DNA from 2 places in the Dialister sp. genome. Region 2 is predicted to be linked to the other one. Evidence: riboswitches for the same ligand, from Rfam matches in the RefSeq annotation. Region 2 holds a riboswitch; the other holds the start of a gene.
What was found. Region 2 has a riboswitch for cobalamin ahead of ACFWUL_RS01490 (methylmalonyl-CoA mutase family protein). Riboswitches for the same ligand answer to the same signal wherever they lie in the genome.
Positions count from the first base shown of each region.

Region 1: linked by a shared signal. The riboswitch ahead of ACFWUL_RS11195 (TonB-dependent receptor plug domain-containing protein) and the one ahead of ACFWUL_RS01490 (methylmalonyl-CoA mutase family protein) in region 2 are both predicted to bind cobalamin.

Region 1 covers NZ_CP181256.1:2,833,321-2,843,518, forward strand. Annotated here, with positions in the region: gene ACFWUL_RS11165 (extracellular solute-binding protein) at 68-1,126, shown strand; gene ACFWUL_RS11170 (IS630 family transposase) at 1,370-2,443, shown strand; gene ACFWUL_RS11175 (ABC transporter ATP-binding protein) at 2,674-3,777, shown strand; gene ACFWUL_RS11180 (ABC transporter permease) at 3,770-5,422, shown strand; gene deoC (deoxyribose-phosphate aldolase) at 5,759-6,403, shown strand; gene ACFWUL_RS11190 (ABC transporter substrate-binding protein) at 6,560-7,537, opposite strand; cobalamin riboswitch at 7,656-7,844, shown strand; gene ACFWUL_RS11195 (TonB-dependent receptor plug domain-containing protein) at 7,936-9,867, shown strand.
Region 2 covers NZ_CP181256.1:359,992-370,189, forward strand. Annotated here, with positions in the region: gene ACFWUL_RS01450 (acyl-CoA mutase large subunit family protein) at 1-587, shown strand, start outside; gene ACFWUL_RS01455 (cobalamin B12-binding domain-containing protein) at 652-1,050, shown strand; gene meaB (methylmalonyl Co-A mutase-associated GTPase MeaB) at 1,176-2,114, shown strand; gene ACFWUL_RS01465 (VOC family protein) at 2,134-2,586, shown strand; gene mmdA (methylmalonyl-CoA decarboxylase subunit alpha) at 2,666-4,195, shown strand; gene ACFWUL_RS01475 (hypothetical protein) at 4,237-4,551, shown strand; gene ACFWUL_RS01480 (biotin/lipoyl-containing protein) at 4,590-5,000, shown strand; gene ACFWUL_RS01485 (hypothetical protein) at 5,124-5,606, opposite strand; cobalamin riboswitch at 5,806-5,979, shown strand; gene ACFWUL_RS01490 (methylmalonyl-CoA mutase family protein) at 6,271-8,550, shown strand; gene scpA (methylmalonyl-CoA mutase) at 8,552-10,198, shown strand, end outside.

The DNA.
Region 1 (10,198 bases), 470 kb from region 2:
AATGAGAATGAAATAATCGCTTTTTTACTTTGAAGGTGCGGATTTTTTATTAAAGGGAGGACCTGTTATGAAGAAAATGAAAAAAATAGCTGCAGCTTTAGCCTGTGCAGCTCTGGCCTGTGGAATCCTTGCCGGCTGTGGAGGAGACAAAAAGGCAGCCAGTACGGCAGCAGCAGGGGGAGATAAGGTACTTACTGTGTATACAGCCCGCAGTGAAAGCCTGAATAACCTGGTGATTCCGGAATTTGAAAAAGAAACGGGCATTAAGGTGAATATGATCGTGGCTGGTACAGGTCCTCTGGTGAAGCGGGTGGCTTCAGAAAAAGATAATCCCCAGGGCGATGTACTGTGGGCGGCAGACCAGACCATGCTGGAGTCCCAGAAAGACCTTTTTGAAAAATATGTATCTCCGGAAGATGCGAACATGATGGATAACGCCAAAAATAAGACCGGCTATTTCACACCGGCCTTTGCGGATCCCACTGTTTTCATCGTTAATACGAAGCTGGCAGGGGACATGAAGATTGAAGGCTTTGATGACCTGCTGAATCCGGAATTAAAGGGGAAAATTGCCTTTGGGGACCCTGCGAATTCTTCCTCTGCCTTCCAGAGCCTCATGGCTATGCTCTATGCCAAAGGGAAAGACGGGGACCCGCTGTCTCCGGAGGCCTGGGCCTATGTAGATAATTTCATTAAGAATGTGGATGGCAAGTTCCTGAACAGCTCCGGTGCGGTTCATAAGGGAGCAGCGGATGGAGAATATACGGTAGGTCTGACCTGGGAAGATCCGGCTGCTACTTATGTAAAGAATGGTGCTCCTGTAAAAGTGGTATTCCCGAAGGAAGGAGCTATTTTCCCGGGAGAATCGGTAGAAATCATTAAAGGTGCAAAGCACATGGATAATGCAAAGAAATTTGTGGATTTCATGCTTTCAAAGAAAATCCAGGAAGAAGCCGGCAAGACGTTGACTGTCCGCCCCCTGCGCAAAGGAGTACAGCTGGCAGACTATATGACCCCACAGGACCAAATCCATCTGTTTAAAAATTATGATGAAGGCTGGGTAGCACAGCACAAACAGGAAATTGTAAAGCTCTGGAACCAGCATCTGGAGAATTCCCGGCAATAACTGGCTGTTTGAAGAATGAAAGGGGGCCGTGGCTTTTCACGGTCCTCTTTTTTGGTAAGGCCATCTGGTGGGAATATTTCAGTTTGTCGAGCTAATGGGGCGACGCTGGTGGGTAGAGTCATTCGGGCGGGGGCTTCTAGCTGCTAGTGTCTAATTTCATAAATAATAGATTGTATTGCCGGACACAGCAAATAATGGTATACTTATTCCAGATAAATGCAAATTGCAGGGGGGGATAACGTTATGCCAAAAGTTGCTAAGCAAATACGCTGCTCCGAAAGCGAACGCATAGAACTGCATAAAATCGTAAACTCTCAAAAAACAGAGCATCGCATTGTAAGACGTGCAAAAATGGTTCTTCTATGTCTTGATGGAATGCAAATCAAGGATATCGCGGCTAAGTTGGGGGAACGCCCCAATACCGTTAGCCTTTGGCGGAATCGTTTCGCTGAACAGGGCATCCCTGGACTACAGGATAAGAAAAGGCGGGGCCGTACTGCTCAATATGGACCGGAATTCCGCGAAATGGTGTTAAATAAGCTGAAGGAAGCGCCTCCAGACGGGCTAGCACACTGGGATGGTCCTACACTGGCAAGAGTTCTGAATGTCTCAAAGGCTGCCATTTGGCGACTTATGAGAAAGGAAGGAATACAGCTGGCAAGGCAGCGTTCCTGGTGTGTCAGTACTGATCCGGAGTTTACTAAAAAGTCTGCTGATATCGTGGGACTTTACTTGAACCCGCCAGAGAATGCTGTCGTAATCAGCGTTGATGAGAAACCATCGATACAGGCCTTAAGTAGAGCCCAAGGATATGTACTTACTCATAACAAGAAAATTGTGCGCGGGTTGAAAAGCACATATCGGAGGAATGGAACAATAAATTTATTCGGTGCACTGGAGGTAGCTACCGGACAAATTTATGGAAAGACAACAAAGAGAAAAACCAGAGAGGACTTTGAAGAATTTTTAGATGACTTATTGAAAAGTGAGCCGGGTGGAGACAAAGTGCAATATCATATTATTGTCGATAATTACTGCACGCACAAGCGCTTAAACGACTGGCTGGAAAAGCATCCTAATGTCCATTTTCATTACACACCAACGTCAGCAAGCTGGCTGAATGAAGTGGAAATATGGTTTAACATTATGTCGCGAAAAGTGCTCCGAGGGGCAAGTTTTGACTCTGTTTCGGATCTTGTGTCAGCGATTAAAAAGTTTATTGCTGCCTACAATGAGCATGCAGAACCGTTCCGCTGGAAAAAACGTGAGGTCAAGGGTTCGCAACTTAGGGATACAATCGGAAACTTACGAAATTAGACACTAGCTCCTAGCTTCTAGGAAAGCTGGCCAGCCTACAGCACGAATGACTGACGGGAATACCGGGCGGAAGCGCCGCAGGCGGATCAGCCTTCCTAACAGCTAGCCGCTAGAAGCTAGAAGCTCCATGCGAGTGACTCTATCCGCAAGCATGCCAAACCGTTCGCTCCAACAACTCTACAAACCGCAATTGGCAGGTTCATCATTTTACTTACAAAGAAGGAGATTCTATGAGTGTTTCCATTGATATAGACCACGTCATTAAACGATATGGCAATAATACGGTCATTAACGGCCTTTCTTTATCGGTAAAGGCAGGCGAATTCTTCACTCTCCTCGGACCATCGGGATGCGGAAAAACCACATTGCTCCGTATGGTGATCGGATTCAATTCCATTGAGGGCGGTACTATTTCCATTGGAGGGAAAGTCATTAATGACGTATCACCGGACAAGAGGAATATGGGCATGGTCTTCCAAAATTATGCAATCTTCCCTCATATGTCAGTGAAAGACAACGTGGCCTTCGGGCTCCGTATGCGTAAGGTACCGGAAAAGGAAATCGAGGAACGGGTGGACCATATTCTGAAGGTTGTGAAAATTGACCATCTGAAAGACCGTATGCCAGTGGCTCTTTCCGGTGGACAGCAGCAGCGGGTGGCCCTGGCCCGGGCTATCGTTATCCGTCCGGAAGTGCTTCTCATGGATGAACCCTTATCGAATCTGGATGCGAAACTCCGTATCGAAATGCGGAGCGCCATCAAGCAGATCCAGAGGAAGGTAGATATTACTACCATGTATGTCACCCATGACCAGGAAGAGGCATTGGCGGTATCTGATCGGATTGCGGTCATGAATAATGGGGTTATCCAACAGATCGGCAAACCGGCGGATATCTACAAGCGGCCGGCCAATGTATTTGTTTCTACCTTTATCGGTCTGTCTAACCTTCTCCCTGCCATCCTTTCTGGCGGCGAAAAAAGAGTACTTTCTTTTAGTGGCAGCAGGTATAAAACAGGAATATCCGGACTGGCTTCGGAGGCCGGTGGTGGAGAGGAGGTCATTGTATCCGTACGACCGGAGGAATTTGAAATCCATACAGATGGAAGAGAGGGCATTCGCGGTATTGTATCTTCCTCCATATTCCTGGGGCTCACTACTCACTATTTTATTCATCTGGAAACAGGAAAGGACATCGAGGCTTTGGAAACCCGGGAAGACCACGATATCATTTCTGATGGTACCCATGTGACCCTTACGGTGAAACCGAATCTGATCAATGTATTCCGGAAAGATACGGAGAAATCAATGATAGAAGGTGTGGTTCATGAATAAAAAAATCACCATATGGAACCTTTTCAGTATTCTCATACTGGCGTTTTTTGCTCTTTTTATTCTGTACCCCCTTTTTCTCATTCTTTATAAAAGTGTCATCGCTGGAGATACCGGCGCTTTTTCACTCCAGTATTTTTCCCATTTTTTTGCCAAGCGATTTTATTGGGGGACCATGGTTAATTCCTTGAAGGTCACGGTAGTGTCTACATTCCTGGCAGCTGCTCTGGGGCTTCCTATGGCTTATCTTATGGGACGACTGAAAATCAGGGGCAGCAGCTTCCTGAATATTCTTATCGTTATTTCTTACTTATCGCCGCCCTTTATTGGGGCCTATGCATGGATTCAGTTACTTGGAAGAAACGGAGTTATTACCCATTTCCTGAATTCCACGTTCGGTTTCCATTTTGGCGGGGTCTACGGCTTTGCAGGTATTGTACTTGTATTTACTTTGCAGTCATTTCCCCTTGTCTTCATTTACGTATCCGGTGCCCTGAAGAGCCTTGATAATTCCCTGAACGAGGCGGCGGAAAGTCTGGGGTGTGGGCGAATGGGACGGATTTTCAAAATTATCATTCCCCTTGTCATGCCTACGCTTTTAGCCAGTTCCATGCTTGTCTTCATGCGGGTATTTGCCGATTTTGGTACTCCCATGCTGATTGGGGAAGGGTACAAGACACTGCCTGTACTTATTTATAACCAGTTTATGGGGGAAGTCGGCGGCGATGACGGTTTTGCGGCAGCCATCTGCTGTATTGTCATTGGCCTTACCATTGTTATGTTCTTCGTGCAGCGGTTCCTGGCCAATCGGAATACCTATGCCATGAATGCATTGAAGCCCATGGTAGCGGAACAGGCGAAGGGAATGAAAAATATCCTGGCCCACCTGTGGGTGTATGTAGTGGTGGGGCTGGCAGTCCTGCCGCAGGCTGTGGTTATTTATACCTCTTTTCTTGCTTCCAATGGCGGACAGGTCTTTACTGGCGGTTTTGCACTCCAGAGCTACGATGCTACGTTGTTTGCCAAGGACAATGATGTCATCTGGCATACCTATTTTCTGGGACTTTGCGCTATCTGCATTGTACTGGTGCTGGGGGTGCTCATCGCCTACCTTTCGGTACGCAAGAAGAATCCTCTGAACAGTGCCCTCGATGTGATTACCATGTTCCCTTTTATCATTCCTGGCTCGGTACTTGGTATTTCCTTCGTCTTTGCATTCAATAAATCGCCGCTGATTCTGACCGGTACGGCACTGATCATGATTATTTCTTTTGCTATCCGCCGCATGCCCTATACAGTCCGTTCTTCCACGGCGGTCCTGGGAAATATCAGCCCTTCCATCGAGGAGGCGGCCATATCCCTGGGAGCATCGGAAATGACTACATTCCGGAAAATTACCATTCCCATGATGGCGCCGGGAGTCCTTTCCGGGGCCATCATGAGTTGGGTTACCATCATCAGCGAACTGTCATCGTCCATTATCCTCTACACCAATTCCACCCAGACATTGACGGTTTTCATTTACACTGAAGTTATCCGGGGCAATTACGGGAATGCCTCTGCTTACGCTACTATTCTCACGGTGACCTCCATCATTTCCCTGCTCCTCTTCTATAAGCTCACCGGTAAGCGGGATGTGTCCCTGTAGCAGCTGACCTGTCGTGATATAATGAATGCACTAAGAGTATGGCAGGTTAAACTGCCAATTTCAGTTTGCCCCGCTGTTGGGTTTGGCGGTTAGTATGCTTGCGTGTAGAGTCACTCACACGGGGCTGCTAGCTTCTAGCGGCTAGCTGTTAGGAAGGCTGATCCGCCTGCGGCGCTTTCTTTTCGTCAGTCATTCGTGCCGTAGGCTGGCCAGCTTTCCTAGAAGCTAGAAGCTGGCAGCTAGAAGCTCCGTGCGAATGACGCTACCTATCAGCGCATGATACAACAGCTCGTCAAACCGCAATAGTTCAATCCATCATTTTCCAGGAGGCACATTATGACCAATGAATTTATTTTTTCCCACGTGGACCATACCCTGCTGAAGGCGGCTGCCACATGGGAGGAAATCCGGAAGCTCTGTGAAGAGGCGGAGAGGTACCATATGGCCTCCGTCTGCATTCCCTCTTCCTTTGTAAAAATGGTGAGGGAGGAATTCCAATCCCTTACAATCTGTACGGTGGTGGGCTTTCCCCTGGGCAACTGTTCTACCGAGGCCAAGGTACAGGAAGCCATGACCGCCATTTCTGACGGAGCCGATGAAATCGACATGGTCATCCATATCGGTGCCCTGAAAGCAGGAAACCTTACCTATGTGACCGGCGAAATTGCGGAAATGAAGGCAGCTGTTGAGGACCATATCCTGAAGGTCATCGTGGAGACCTGCTATCTGACGGAAAAAGAAAAAATCGATGCCTGCCGCTGCGTCACAGAAGGGGGCGCGGACTACATCAAGACTTCCACCGGTTTCGGCGGGAAAGGGGCTACATTGGAAGATGTGAAGCTTTTTCGGAAGTACGTGGGAAAGGATGTCAAAATCAAAGCGGCCGGCGGTATCCATACAAAGGAAGAAATGGAAGCGTACCTCGAAGCCGGCGCTTCCCGCATCGGTGCCAGCGGCGCCATAAAGGCACTCCTTGGATAAGTGATGAAGTGATAAGAAAAGCCCTTCCGGCGGATAACCGGAAGGGCTTTTCTTGATGGAAGCCGGGGGAGATAGGGCGTGGGCCCGGAAGGTCTGGACCTTTTGTGGCTTCGCCGCTGGACCTCAATCCTCTTCACTCAAATCTCAATTCTGCTTTTAATATCCCCGGATCTGTTTTTCATCGCTCATGTCAAATATGGGACCGTAGGCGGCGTTGGCCATGGCTTTGATGGCCCATACGCAGTTCTGGGAGGCGGAATAAATGTAGCGGTCCTCCAGGGGCACGATATGCTTTGCTGCCCGCATGGAGGCAATGGCGGGGTTTGCGAGGAAATCGTCCCGGTACTTTGCGGCGCCGGTGGTGTCGGAATCCCGATCTGTGGAGACGAAAAGCATGTCCGGGTCCGTCTTTACGATGAGTTCCGGCGATGTGGCCTGGCCGTTCACGCCGCCGGCCAGGGTGATGGCATTATCGATGCGGGCCCTGGTGAGGAGCTCGTCGAACATGGACCCCGGGCCGCCGTAGCGGGTCATCTGGGACACCAGGTACACCACCGGTTTCTTTCCCGTTTCCTCTCCCAGTCGGCTGTCGATTTCCGAGAGCTCACTGTCCATCTTTCTGATGACATTTTCGCCCCGCTCCTTTTCGTCCACCGCGGAGGCAATGATGCGGACGTCTTCCTTTACCTGCTTTATGGACTTCGGACCGTCAATGACCACCACCGGAATGCCCAGGTTCCGGTACATATTGAGGTCATTGCCACTGGTGTAGGTGGAGGCGATGATGAGGTCCGGCTTTGCTTCCGTGATGATTTCCATGGAAAGGCCTGTGAGGGGAATGGTGAGGGGGATATCCTTCGTATCGTCGGCAATGTAGGATATCACCGGGTCCCGATCCGCCTCCGTGGCGGCTACCAGCTTATCCGGCGTCACCACGGAAAGGAGCATGGTATCGATGGAAGCGGAATTCCCCAGGATCCGCTTCGGCTTGGCAGGAATGGTGACCGATGCGCCTGTGGCGTCTGTGACGGTGTAACTTTTTCCCTCTCCTACTGGTCCCATCTGCTTAAATCCGCATCCCCCAAGGGAGAGGAGGAGACAGAAAAGAGGAACCAGGGCTGCCCTGTATTTCATGGAAAGACCTCCTGTTGTTAATTATTTCCTTTAAATTATAACATGCAAATTGTAAATGATAAAATTATTAGCTTTATATTTACAAATTTTATCATTCATGTATAATAGAAGAGTAAGCTCATTATGAATTCATAATGGTTCGGGGAAGACCCGATGAAAAGAGAAGCGCGGTGAGGGAATCTCCCAAGTCCGCCACGGTCCCGCCGCTGTGAAGCAGAGAGGATGTCATGATGTCACTGGGAAACCGGGAAGACGGCACCCTTGAGGAAGCTGAGTCAGAAGAACTGCCTTATGAATAACAATGTCCGGATGGAAAGGAACGATACGATGTATATCTGCCCTTTGCAGACGGTCTTGTTTCTTACACCCCAAGTGAGGGAAATGAGGGAGGAATTCAAATGAAGAAGAAATTATTAGCAGCGTCACTGGCAGTGCTTTCACTTTCCGGCAGCGCTTTTTCAGTGGAAGCGGCCGAGGCGCCGGTATACTCTCTGGAGGGCATCGTAGTCACCGCCAGCCGGGTGCCGGAAAAGAAGATGGACTCCAACGCCGACGTGTCCGTGGTGACGTCAAAAGAAATCGCCGAAAAGCACTATGACGATGTAAGCGAAGCCATCCGCCATGTACCGGGGGTAAATATCGCATCCTATGGTATGAGCGGACAGACCAGCAATAGTGACCAAATTTATATTAACGGTTCGAAGAACGTGGTAGTTCTTGTAGATGGCATGCGGCAGAATTCAAATGGCAATACCCTGCAGAATGTGGACCTGTCCAGCCTTACAAACATGGATGCCATTGACCATATTGAAGTGCTGAAGGGTTCAGCCTCTACTCTTTACGGATCCGATGCCCAGGGCGGCGTCATCAATATCATCACCAAAACGCCAAAGGAAAATAAAGTCAGCACCACCCTCCGGGCTTCTGTGGGCAACTTCGGCAGGGAAAACTATACCTTTTATAACGAGGGCCGACAGGATAACTTCTTTTGGACCCTGGAAGCAGGCAAGGAGCTCATGGGAAAATATAAAGATGGCTGGGGCCGTCGTGTCGTTAACCATCTGAATGCGGATCATTACAATGTAAAACTGGGCTATGACCTGGGGAACGATTCGAATCTGGTCTTCCGGTATGAAAAGTATAAGTCCAATTACATTATGCCCAACACCGGCACGAATGATTCCACAGAATCCCATGGTAAGAAAGACAATGATTCCACTAGCTTCCAGTATAAGGCGAAAATCAATGACCGTCTGGACAACCTCTTCTCTGTATACCGGAATAACACCACCTTTGATGTACCAATGCAGTGGTTCAATATGAAAATGAGGACCAGCGGTATTTCCGACCAGCTAACCTATCGCATGGACCGGCAGACACTGACCGGCGGCATGGATTGGTACGAGGATGAAATCCGTGACTATCCGTCGGAACCGGAACTGACCGGCGCCAAGGTCCATAACCTGGCCTTCTACCTGCAGGATAAAATCGATATTACGGATAAATGGAATATTACTCCTGGCGTCCGCTACGATCATAATTCGCAGTTTGGAAGCCGTACCTCTCCCAGCCTTTCCATCGGCTATAAGCAGAGTGAAAATACCAATTACTACATCAACTACAAGACATTCTTCGTGGCGCCGAACCTGTATCAGCAGGATGTATACAGCGAGATGGATTATGGCAACACTAAATATTTGACGAAAGGAAATAAGGACCTTAAACCGGAAACCGGTTATACTGTTGAAATTGGCGCCAGTCACAAATTTGATGACACCATGGCAGGAACTGTCAACTTCTTCCATACCCATGCTAAAAATATGATTACAAATTCTTCTTTATGGGATGAATCGACAAATACGAGTATATATACATGGAATAATATGGATAAAGCATCTGTCAATGGCTTTAATTTGAGTTTGAATAAAGATTTCAGTAAGCACTGGAGTGCCGATATCGGATATTCTTACCTCCATATTAATGCAGCCAAAGGAGAGAACATCAACAACAATGGACGTCTTCCGGAAAGTGTGCTCAATGTGGGCGTCCATTACAGGGCAGACCGCTTCGATGCTTCCCTGGATGGCCGGGGTGTCATGAACCGGTATGGTATGAAAGCCCATCCCGAAATGAGAGATTACGGCAACTACTGGGTATGGGACCTGGCGGCCAACTACCACTTCACCAAAGGGGCTACCCTCTTTGCACGGCTCAATAACATCTTCGACCAGTTCTATACCGACGTAGGAAGCTCCTATGATCCCTATGGAAGCAATTGGTACTCTGCTCCAGGCCGGAACTTCGAAGTGGGCCTGCAGTATCAGTTCTGAGAAAAGGCAGAATTGAGAATTGAGTGAAGAGAATTGAGGTCCAGCAGCAAAGCCGCCGAAGCACCCCAACCTCCCCTCTTTAGAGGGGAGGTTGGGGTGCTGATGGAAGTGCCGCAGGCTGGCCACCCAGCTGCCAGATACTAGCCACCAGTTACTGATCTGCCGCAGGCTGGTTCCCTCAATCTCGATCTCGACCTCGATCTGTCTGTCCTTTGTTTCATAAGTATTTGCGGTAACAGTATACGCAATTCTCCCTTGCAATTCCCTGGGGAAGAGAATAAAATGGTAGGGATGAAAATTTTACAGTTGTGATTCATAGAAGGAGGGTCTT
Region 2 (10,198 bases):
AAGCTCTGGCTCTTCCGACCACTGAATCCGTAACCATCGCTCTCCGTACCCAGCAGATCGTAGCTTACGAATCCGGCCTGGCTGATGTAGTTGACCCGCTCGGCGGCTCCTACTATGTTGAAGCACTGACCAACCAGATCGAAGAAGAAGTTATGAACTACATCAAGAAGATTGATGAAATGGGCGGCGCTGTTGAAGCTATTGATAAAGGCTACATCCAGAAAGAAATTCAGGATTCCGCTTATGCTTGGCAGATGGCTGTTGAATCCGGCGAAAAGACCATTGTTGGCGTTAACAAGTTCACAATGGAAGAACCACCGGTTACCGGCCTGCTGAAGATTGATGCTTCCGTCGGCGAAAAGAAGAAAGCACAGCTCGCTAAGGATAAGGCAAACCGTGACCAGGCTAAAGTTGCTGAAGAACTGGCTAAACTTGAAAAAGCAGCTCAGACTCCGGCTGAAGGTCCAGATCATGTTAACCTTATGCCAGTCATCCTCGACTGCGTACGTGCTTACTGCACCGAAGGTGAAATCTGCGGCGTTCTCCGTAAAGTATTCGGCGAATACAAACCGCACAACACCCTTTAATTGTAGGGCAGCCTGAAACAAGAGAATAATAATATTACTCAAATATTTCTGGAGGTAATTTACAATGGCAGACAAACGTATCAGAGTACTCGTAGCTAAACCGGGCCTTGATGGACATGATCGTGGTGCAAAGGTTATTGCCCGTGCACTTCGCGATGCAGGCATGGAAGTAATTTACACCGGCCTTCGTCAGACCGTTGAACAGATCGTTGAAGCAGCAGACGCAGAAGACGTTGATGTTGTAGCTCTGTCCCTGCTCTCCGGCGCTCACAACACTCTGTTCCCGGAAGTTGTTGAAGCTCTGAAAGCTAAAGGAATGGGCGACGTTCTCGTAATCGGCGGCGGCGTAATTCCTGAATCCGATATTCCTGGCCTCGAAAAAGCTGGCGTAAAAGCTATCTTCACTCCTGGCACACCAACCAAGAAAGTTATTGACTTCATTAAGGAAAACGTTAAGAAATAATTCGTCCCTGACGATTACCATTGACGTTCATTAGTGTTGTATAATTTAGCTGCAGGGGGCTGGGAGGAGTCCCAGCCCCCTTGCAACTATATTATTTATTTACTCTTCGAAAAGGCGGCTTATCCATGGAATTCTCAATGAAAGATTTTTGGAATGGAAACAGACGTGCCTTAGCGAGAGCAATTACCATCGTTGAAGACGAACGGGATGGATTTGAAGATATCATGAAAGATATCTATCATCATACCGGTCGTGCACAGGTCATCGGTATCACTGGTGCACCTGGTGCGGGTAAGAGCACACTGTCAGATGCCCTGATCAAGAAGTTCCGCTCTCAGGGTAAAACGGTAGGTATTGTAGCAGTCGATCCTACAAGTCCATTCTCCGGCGGCGCCATTCTTGGCGATCGTATCCGTATGAATGATCTGACCTTGGATAAGGGTGTTTATATCCGTAGTATGGGCACGCGCGGCAGCCTTGGGGGACTTTCCCGTAAGACAGCTGATGCGGTAAAACTGATGGATGCTTTCGGTCTCGATGTTGTGTTAATCGAAACAGTAGGCGTAGGACAGTCAGAAGTCGATATCGTCAAAAATGCGGATACAACACTTGTTGTGCTCGTACCTGGACTTGGTGACGATATTCAGGCTATAAAAGCAGGTATCCTTGAAATTGGTGACGTATTCGTCATCAACAAATGTGACCGCGACGGCGCTGATCGTCTGAATGTAGAAATCGAAATGATGCTCGACCTGGGCGAAGCCCAGAACTGGCGTCCTCCGATTGAACGGACGATCGCGAACAAAGACCAGGGTGTAGATGATGTAGTAGCAGCCCTGGGTGATCATCGTAAGTATCTCGAAGAATCCGGACTTCTTGAAGAACGGAGACGCGAACGCGCTAGATCCGAAATGCTTGAGATGATTCACGATCGCATTTCCCGTCATATTGAAGAGAACATCTCCAAGACGGGTGAATTTAGTGACTACGTGGAACAAGTCTTTGAACGGAAAACTGATCCGTACACAGTCGTTGATTCCATTGTGGGCAAAATATTCAAATAATTTTAAAGGAGGAGTTATTATGGCATTCAAAGTTTTAACTGTCGACCATGTTGGTGTAGCTGTTAAAGATCTTGCAAAGATTAAACAGCAGATGAAAGACATTTTCGGACTTGAACCTTCTCTGCCGGATGAAACCGTTGAAGAACAGCATGTAACAACAAGCTTCTTCAAACCGTCCGCTCAGACCGAAGCTTGCGAACTCGAATTCCTGGGTTCTACAACTCCGGACGGCCCGATTGCCCGCTTCATTGAAAAAGCTAACAATGGCAAAAACGGCTTCCAGCATGTAGCACTTCGTGTTGATGACATCGAAGCTGCTCTCGCTGATCTGCAGGCTAAAGAAGTTCCGCTCATCGACAAGAAGTTCCGTGTCGGTGCAGGTGGCTGTCATATCGCATTCTTGCATCCAAAGGCTACTGGCCTTCTGCTTGAACTGACAGAACGCCCCGGCGGCCCATCCTTCAAGAAATAATCTGAACGATGGCATATGACCTGTCTTCGGGCAGGTCATCCCCCCTGTGGGGGACCCTAATATTTTTGGAGGTGTAAGAATGGCAACTGTTGAAGAAAGAATTGAACTTCTCCATAAAAACCTCGCTCATGTAGAGGCTATGGGTGGCGAAAAACGTATTGAAAAACAGCATGCAAAAGGCAAGCTGACTGCTCGTGAAAGACTTGCTCTTCTGTTTGATGAAGGCACTTTCGTAGAAGTCAATGCGCTCGTTAAATCCCGCTGCCACAACTTCGGCCAGGAAAAGAAAGATCTCCCTGGTGAAGGCGTTGTAACAGGCTACGGCACTGTTGATGGAAGACTTGTATTTGCATTCGCTCAGGACTTCACCGTTGAAGGTGGTTCCCTTGGTGAAATGCATGCAGCTAAGATCGTTCACGTAAATGAACTGGCTCTGAAAGTCGGTGCACCTTGCGTAGGCCTGAACGATTCCGGCGGCGCTCGTATTCAGGAAGCTGTCGATGCTCTCTCCGGCTACGGCAAGATTTTCTGGTGCAACACCATTGCTTCCGGCGTAATTCCCCAGATTTCCGCAATCATGGGACCATCCGCAGGCGGCGCAGTTTATTCCCCGGCTCTGACCGACTTCATTTACATGGTTAAGAAAACATCCCAGATGTTCCTGACCGGCCCGGCTGTAGTTAAATCTGTAACCGGTGAAGTTATCACCGCTGAAGCACTCGGTGGCGCAATGACCCACAACCGTACATCCGGTGTAGCTCAGTTCGCTGCTGAAAACGACGAAGACTGCATTAAACAGATTCGTTACCTGCTCTCCTTCCTGCCTTCCAACAACATGGAAGATGCTCCTATCGTTGAAACCGGTGATGATCCCACAAGAACCGATCCGGCTCTCGATAAGATTATGCCTGAAAGCTCCAATGCACCGTACAACATGTACGATGTCATTAAATCCATCGTTGATAACGGTGAATACTACGATGTAGCTAAGGAATTCGCAAAGAATATCATCACCTGCTTCGCTCGTATGGACGGACAGACCATTGGTATCATTGCTAACCAGCCGTCCTTCATGGCAGGCTGCCTTGACTATAACGCTTCCGATAAAGCAGCTCGTTTCATTCGTTTCTGCGACTGCTTCAATATTCCTGTAGTTAACCTCGTCGATGTTCCTGGGTTCCTGCCCGGCAAACAGCAGGAATACGCCGGCGTAATTCGTCACGGCGCTAAGATGCTGTTCGCTTACTGCGAAGCTACTGTTCCGAAGATCACCATGATTCTCCGTAAAGCTTACGGCGGTTCCTACATCGCTATGTGCTCCCGTGAACAGGGCGCTGACCAGGTATTTGCTTGGCCGACCGCTGAAATTGCAGTTATGGGACCTGCAGGCGCTGCAAACATCATCTTCAAGAAGGATCCGAACAAAGAAGAACGCACAAAGGAATATGTGGAAGAATTCGCTACTCCTTACAAAGCTGCAGAACGTGGCTATGTAGATGCAGTTATCGATCCGCACAACACTCGTCCGACAATCATCAATGCACTGAAGATGCTTGCTTCCAAGCACGAAGTACATCCGGCAAAGAAACACGGAAACATTCCGCTCTAATATTTGCCGCTTAAATACTTTAATTGAAAGGATGGGTACAGATGGATAACAGTACAGTTATGTATATCGCGGTATTTGCTGCTGTTGTTGCAGTAATTGCCCTGATCATGATCTGGCAGGTACGTTCATCTCTCAATCAGTCCGCAGCACCGGCACCGGCTGCAGCTCCTAAGAAAGCTGCAGCTCCTAGAGCAGCAGCTCCTAAAGCCGCTGACAATGGTGCAGTTGTAGCAGCAATCGCTGCTGCTATCGTTGCTATGGGTGGCGGCGAAGTCGTCTCCATCCGCCCGGCAGCTAGACCCGGCTGGACAACCGCAGCCCGCATTGCAGGCGTTCAGTCCAACCAGCAGTTCTAATTGAAAGTTGAACTTATCATCATTTAGGAGGAAAGACAATGAGAAAATTTACTGTAACAGTTAACGGCCAGGATTACGATGTTGTAGTTAAAGACGGCGGCGCTGCAGCAGCAGCTCCGGCTCCGGCAGCAGCTCCGAAAGCAGCTCCGGCTCCGGCAGCAGCTCCGGCTCCGGCAGCAGCTCCGGCTCCGGCTCCCGCACCGGCTCCGGCTCCGGCAGCAGCTCCTGCAGGCGCAGGTGAATCTGTTGAAGCTCCAATGCCTGGTAAAGTCATCCGCATTGAAAAACATGTTGGCGACGCTGTAGCAGCAGGCGACGAAGTCCTCGTCCTCGAAGCTATGAAGATGGGCAACCCGATCATGGCTCCTTGCGATGGCAAAGTAACCTCTATGCAGGTTTCTGAAGGCCAGAGCGTACAGGGCGGCGATCCCCTGTTCACAGTTGGCTAATCCTTACAGGATTCCGGCTTGACACTAAAAGGAGTGATGCCTGCGCATCACTCCTTTTTCTTGTCCTACCAGTAAAAAAGCCCACTTTCCATGTTCTGGAAGGTGGTCTTTTTTTTATTATACTTAGAGGTCTGAGTCTTCTTCCCTGCTTCTTGTAATGAGCAGTCTCAGCATGGTAAGGCTTGATTTATCGATCGTGTAGTTTTTATCAAAGGCGGCGGTAATTCCATAATGGAAAAGTACAGGTCTCTCGGACTCTGTAACCGGAGCAGCGGCTACCAGGATATCATCTCTTCCCAGCATGGTAAGATATTGGATGAGTTTCACCAGAAGGCTAGTCCTGCTTTTGGCGGTGGAATAGTAGTAGATAAAATGGACGTCGTTGTCTGCCGCATTCTGCGCCGCATCTTCCGGTGGTTCAGGAGAGCCTACGTCCACATCCCATCCTGCATCGGCAAAGGTGGTTGCCGCTTCCTTTCGCTTTTCGTGTTCCCCATCGTCTTCCATTTCCGGTATGTAAATGCGAGGACGTCGTCCTTCTATTTCTGCAAACTGGCGGCTTAAGGTTACAGATTCTTCTCTGTCCTTTTCCTGCAATTTATCCATGTTTTCCTCCTCTTATATTTATTAACTCTAGCCTTGCCTGATATTAATTATAGCTTTATTATACCAGCGAATATGTGATGAGTCCATTAGAAATTGGAAATAGCAATTAAATGGTAATAGAAAGATAACATCTACATTATTATTAAATAATTGACAGTTAGAGAATAATGAATTATACTGTAACTGTAGTCACTTAGACAATTTCATATTTCTGACAGATGCGTAAGCATAAAAGAGAATCCGGTATAAGCCGGAGCGGTCCCGCCACTGTAAGGGGGAGTTTCTGTTCATATATGTCACTGGGGAAACCTGGGAAGGCGAGCAGGAATGGTGATCCCGAGCCAGGAGAACTATCTGTCAATGAATCACCGTTAAACCTGCGAGCGATGGGGAGGGGATTTGGGATGCAGGATCCCATATTACCGGCTGCCATTTTCAGGTGCCGGCTTTTTTCTTGCAATCATCTTAAATCCTGGAGGAGGTGAATCCCTGTAAGCTGTGAAATTGTCTAAGGAAGCACCAATTTTTGCCATCATGTTCTTTTGCGCTATCGGTGTTCATCATTTTATACCGTGCAAATTTGAAGTTTTAGAACACAGGACTGCGCAGGATTTGATTTCATTGAATTGGCTGCTCCGTCAATATTTCAAAGGAGGATATATTCATGGATGAACAGAAATCCCAGGAACCGGTAAAACAGCTGACTGATAAAGAGCTGGAGGAGATCCTTAAAAAATCAGAAGGGAATACGGATTTTCCCGCTGTTAAATTTGATGAATTTACGCCACCAACATGGGATGAATGGGTGGAGGCCTGCAATGTCCTGCTGAAGGGCAAGCCTTTTGATAAACTCATGTATACCAAGACTTATGAAGGTATCACTTTCGATCCTATTTATACATGGAGAACCGGTCCGGTAGCTATGGACGACAAGCTGCCTACCGATGATTATCCGGGCATGGGAGATTATCTCCGCGGCGCTACGGTGAATGGATATAAGGAAGCTCCTTGGGGAATTGCCCAGGCCTGTGATGAAACTCTTCCTAAAGAAAATAACGAACTTCTTAAACATGAAATCGATAAAGGTTCCACTGTATATAACGTCCGTCTCGACAGTGCTTCCACCGATGGCGTTGATGTAAAGGATGCAGAAAAACCAGGGGACACCGGTGTATCCATTACGACACTGGAAGATATGGCCCAGCTTCTTGATGGCCTTGACCTGGATAAATATCCATTCATGATGTACTGCGGTGCCACATCGGTCCGCATGATTGCGCTGGTAGCTGCTGCGTTAAAAGCTAAGGGAAAAGATACCAGCAAACTCCATGGCGTGATTGGTGCCAACCCCCTGTCCCAGCTGGCAAAGAACGGCACCCTGCCAAAACCTCTTTCTGCCTGCTACGATGACATGGCTGATTCTATCCGTTGGGCAAGGAAAAACGCACCGGGTCTTCGTACCATTATGCCAAGAAGTGAAGTCTTCTCCCGTGGCGGTGCCAATGCGGTACAGGAAGTAGCATATACTTTTGCCATGGCTGTGGAATATATTCGGGAAATGGAAAAAAGAGGAATTTCTATTCACGATATTGCCCAGTCCATCAATTTCGGCTTCAACGTGGGAACTATTTTCTTCATTGAAATTGCGAAACTTCGGGCTGCCCGTGAAGTGTGGGCGAATATCATGAAAGCCTTCGGTGCGGAAGAAGCAGATAGAAGCTGCAAGATCCATTCCCGCCCCGCTTATTTCTACCGCACCATTTTCGATGCCGGTGTTAATATGCTTAGAAATACTACGGCCATGTTCTCCGCTGTAGTAGGCGGTGTAGATACCTACGAAAATGAACCGTACGATGAGACAGTAAGAAAGGGCGATGAATTCTCCCGTCGTATTGCCAGAAATGCGCACATTATTCTCCAGGAAGAATTCGGTATGCTTCGTCCAATCGACCCGTCCGGCGGCTCCTGGGCACTGGAACACCTGACCATTGAAATGGCCCAGAAGATCTGGGCGGAATTCCAGAAGATTGAATCCATGGGAGGCTTTACGGCAGCTCTTAAGGCAGAGTATCCGCAGGAACAGATCCTGGATATCCTCAAACAGCGTTTCAAGGCTCTGGACTTCCGTAAAGACCGTGCTGTAGGCAATAACATGTACCCGAACATGGCGGAAGAACTGATCGAACCGAGGCCGGAAGATACGAAGACCCTGAAAAAGATGCTGTCTGACGGCGTAGAAACTTACCGCAAGGATATTGATAAAGAATATCTGGGCAAGAAGCTGGAAGAACTGGAAGCAGCTCCAGCTGAGGAAAAGCTGGCTAAAGCCATCGAAGCCTTTTCTGCCGGCGCAACCCAGAATGAAGTTTACAAGGCCATCACTCCGGATGGCGAACCGGAAAAGGTCAGAAAGATTACGGAACATCGCTGGACCGAACGGTTTGAACGGCTCCGCTTCGATACAGAAAATTACAAGAAAGAAACCGGTAAAAATGTGGAAGTATTCCTGGCAAATATGGGCCGTATTCCGCAGCATAAAGCAAGAGCCGACTTCTCCACTTCCTTCCTGCAGGTCGGTGAATTCAATGTCCACCTCAACAACGGCTTCCAGGATGATGAAGGAAAACCGGGCTCCCGTTGGGATAAGTGCGTAGAAGCACTGAAGAAAGGCTGCGATGATAAGGGTACCCCCTATGACTGCGCTGTTATCTGCTCCAAGGATGATACCTATCCGGAAGATGTACCGGCACTGGCACCACGGCTGAAAGAAGTGCTTGGCAAAGGGAAAGTATTCCTCGCCGGTGCAGCACCAAAGGATCTGGAACAGAAATACCGGGATGCCGGTGTTGATGATTTCATCAGTGTGAAAGCAAATTGCTATGAGATCATCCGTGAACTTCAGAGAGCCAAAGGCATGAAGATTACGGAAGAGGAGGTAAAATAATATGGCAATGAATCCTGACTTTACAAAACTGAATCTGGAAGACCATCCGAGATGTGACTACAATGTCTGGAAGGACGATCTGGAAAAAACCACGGGCAAGAAATATGATGACCTTTATGACACCACACTGGAACGTATTCCGGTAGCACCGCTCTATACGAAGGATATTTATAAAGAATGCAATCACCTGGATTTCATGAGCGGCATTCCTCCATTCCTTCGCGGACCTTACTCCACCATGTACGTATTCCGTCCATGGACAGTCCGTCAGTATGCAGGGTTCTCCACTGCTGAAGAATCCAATGCATTCTACAAAAGAAACCTGGCAGCCGGACAGAAAGGGTTGTCCATTGCATTCGACCTTCCGACCCACCGCGGCTATGATGCCGATAACCCCCGTGTAGTCGGCGATGTCGGTAAAGCAGGCGTATCTGTATGTTCCATGCTGGACATGAACATCCTTTTTGATGGGATCCCGCTGGACCAGATGTCCGTATCCATGACCATGAACGGCGCCGTACTTCCGATTCTGGCATTCTTCATCTGCGCCGGCATTGAACAGGGCGTAGACAGAAAGATTCTCCAGGGCACCATTCAGAATGATATCCTGAAGGAATTCATGGTCCGTAATACCTACATTTATCCGCCGGCCATGTCCATGCGTATCATCGGTGATATTTTCGAATACACCACCAAGTATATGCCGAAATTCAACTCCATTTCCATTTCCGGCTACCACATCCAGGAATGCGGCGCCACCTGTGACCTGGAACTGGGCTACACCCTGGCCGACGGCATGGAATACATCCGCTGCGGCGAAAAAGCAGGACTTCCGGTAGATGCCTTTGCCAAGCGCCTCTCCTTCTTCTGGGACCAGGGCAAGAACTATTTCATGGAAGTGGCCAAGATGAGGGCTGCCAGAGTGCTGTGGGCGAAGATTCTGAAGGGCTTCGGCGCCAAGAATCCGAAATCCATGGCCCTCCGCACCCATTCCCAGACCTCCGGCTGGTCCCTCACCGAACAGGATCCCTTCAACAACATCACCAGAACCTGCATGGAAGCCATGTCCGCAGCCCTGGGTCACACCCAGTCCCTCCATACCAATGCGCTGGATGAAGCCATCGCCCTGCCAACAGACTTCTCCGCCCGTCTGGCAAGAAATACCCAGCTTTATATCCAGGATGAAACGAAGGTCTGCAAGATTATCGACCCCTGGGGCGGTTCCTACTACCTGGAATACCTGACCAATGAAATGATTAAACGGTCCTGGGCCCATATCCAGGAAGTGGAATCTCTGGGCGGCATGGCCAAGGCCATTGCCACTGGCCTTCCGAAGATGCGCATCGAGGAATGCGCTGCCCGCCGCCAGGCGGACATCGACTCCGGCAGGGAAACCATTGTGGGCCTGAACAAGTACCGCCTGGCCAAGGAAGATCCGCTGAACGTTCTGTCCATTGATAACACCGCTGTACGTAATGCCCAGATCAAGAGACTGGAAAAACTCCGCTCTATCCGGGATCCGGAAAAAGTCCGCCGGGATCTGGAACATATCACCAAGTGCGCAGAGAGCCGTGAAAACGGCAACCTTCTGGACGCTGCTGTCCAGGCTGCCCATGACCGCTGCTCCCTTGGCGAAATCTCCGATGCC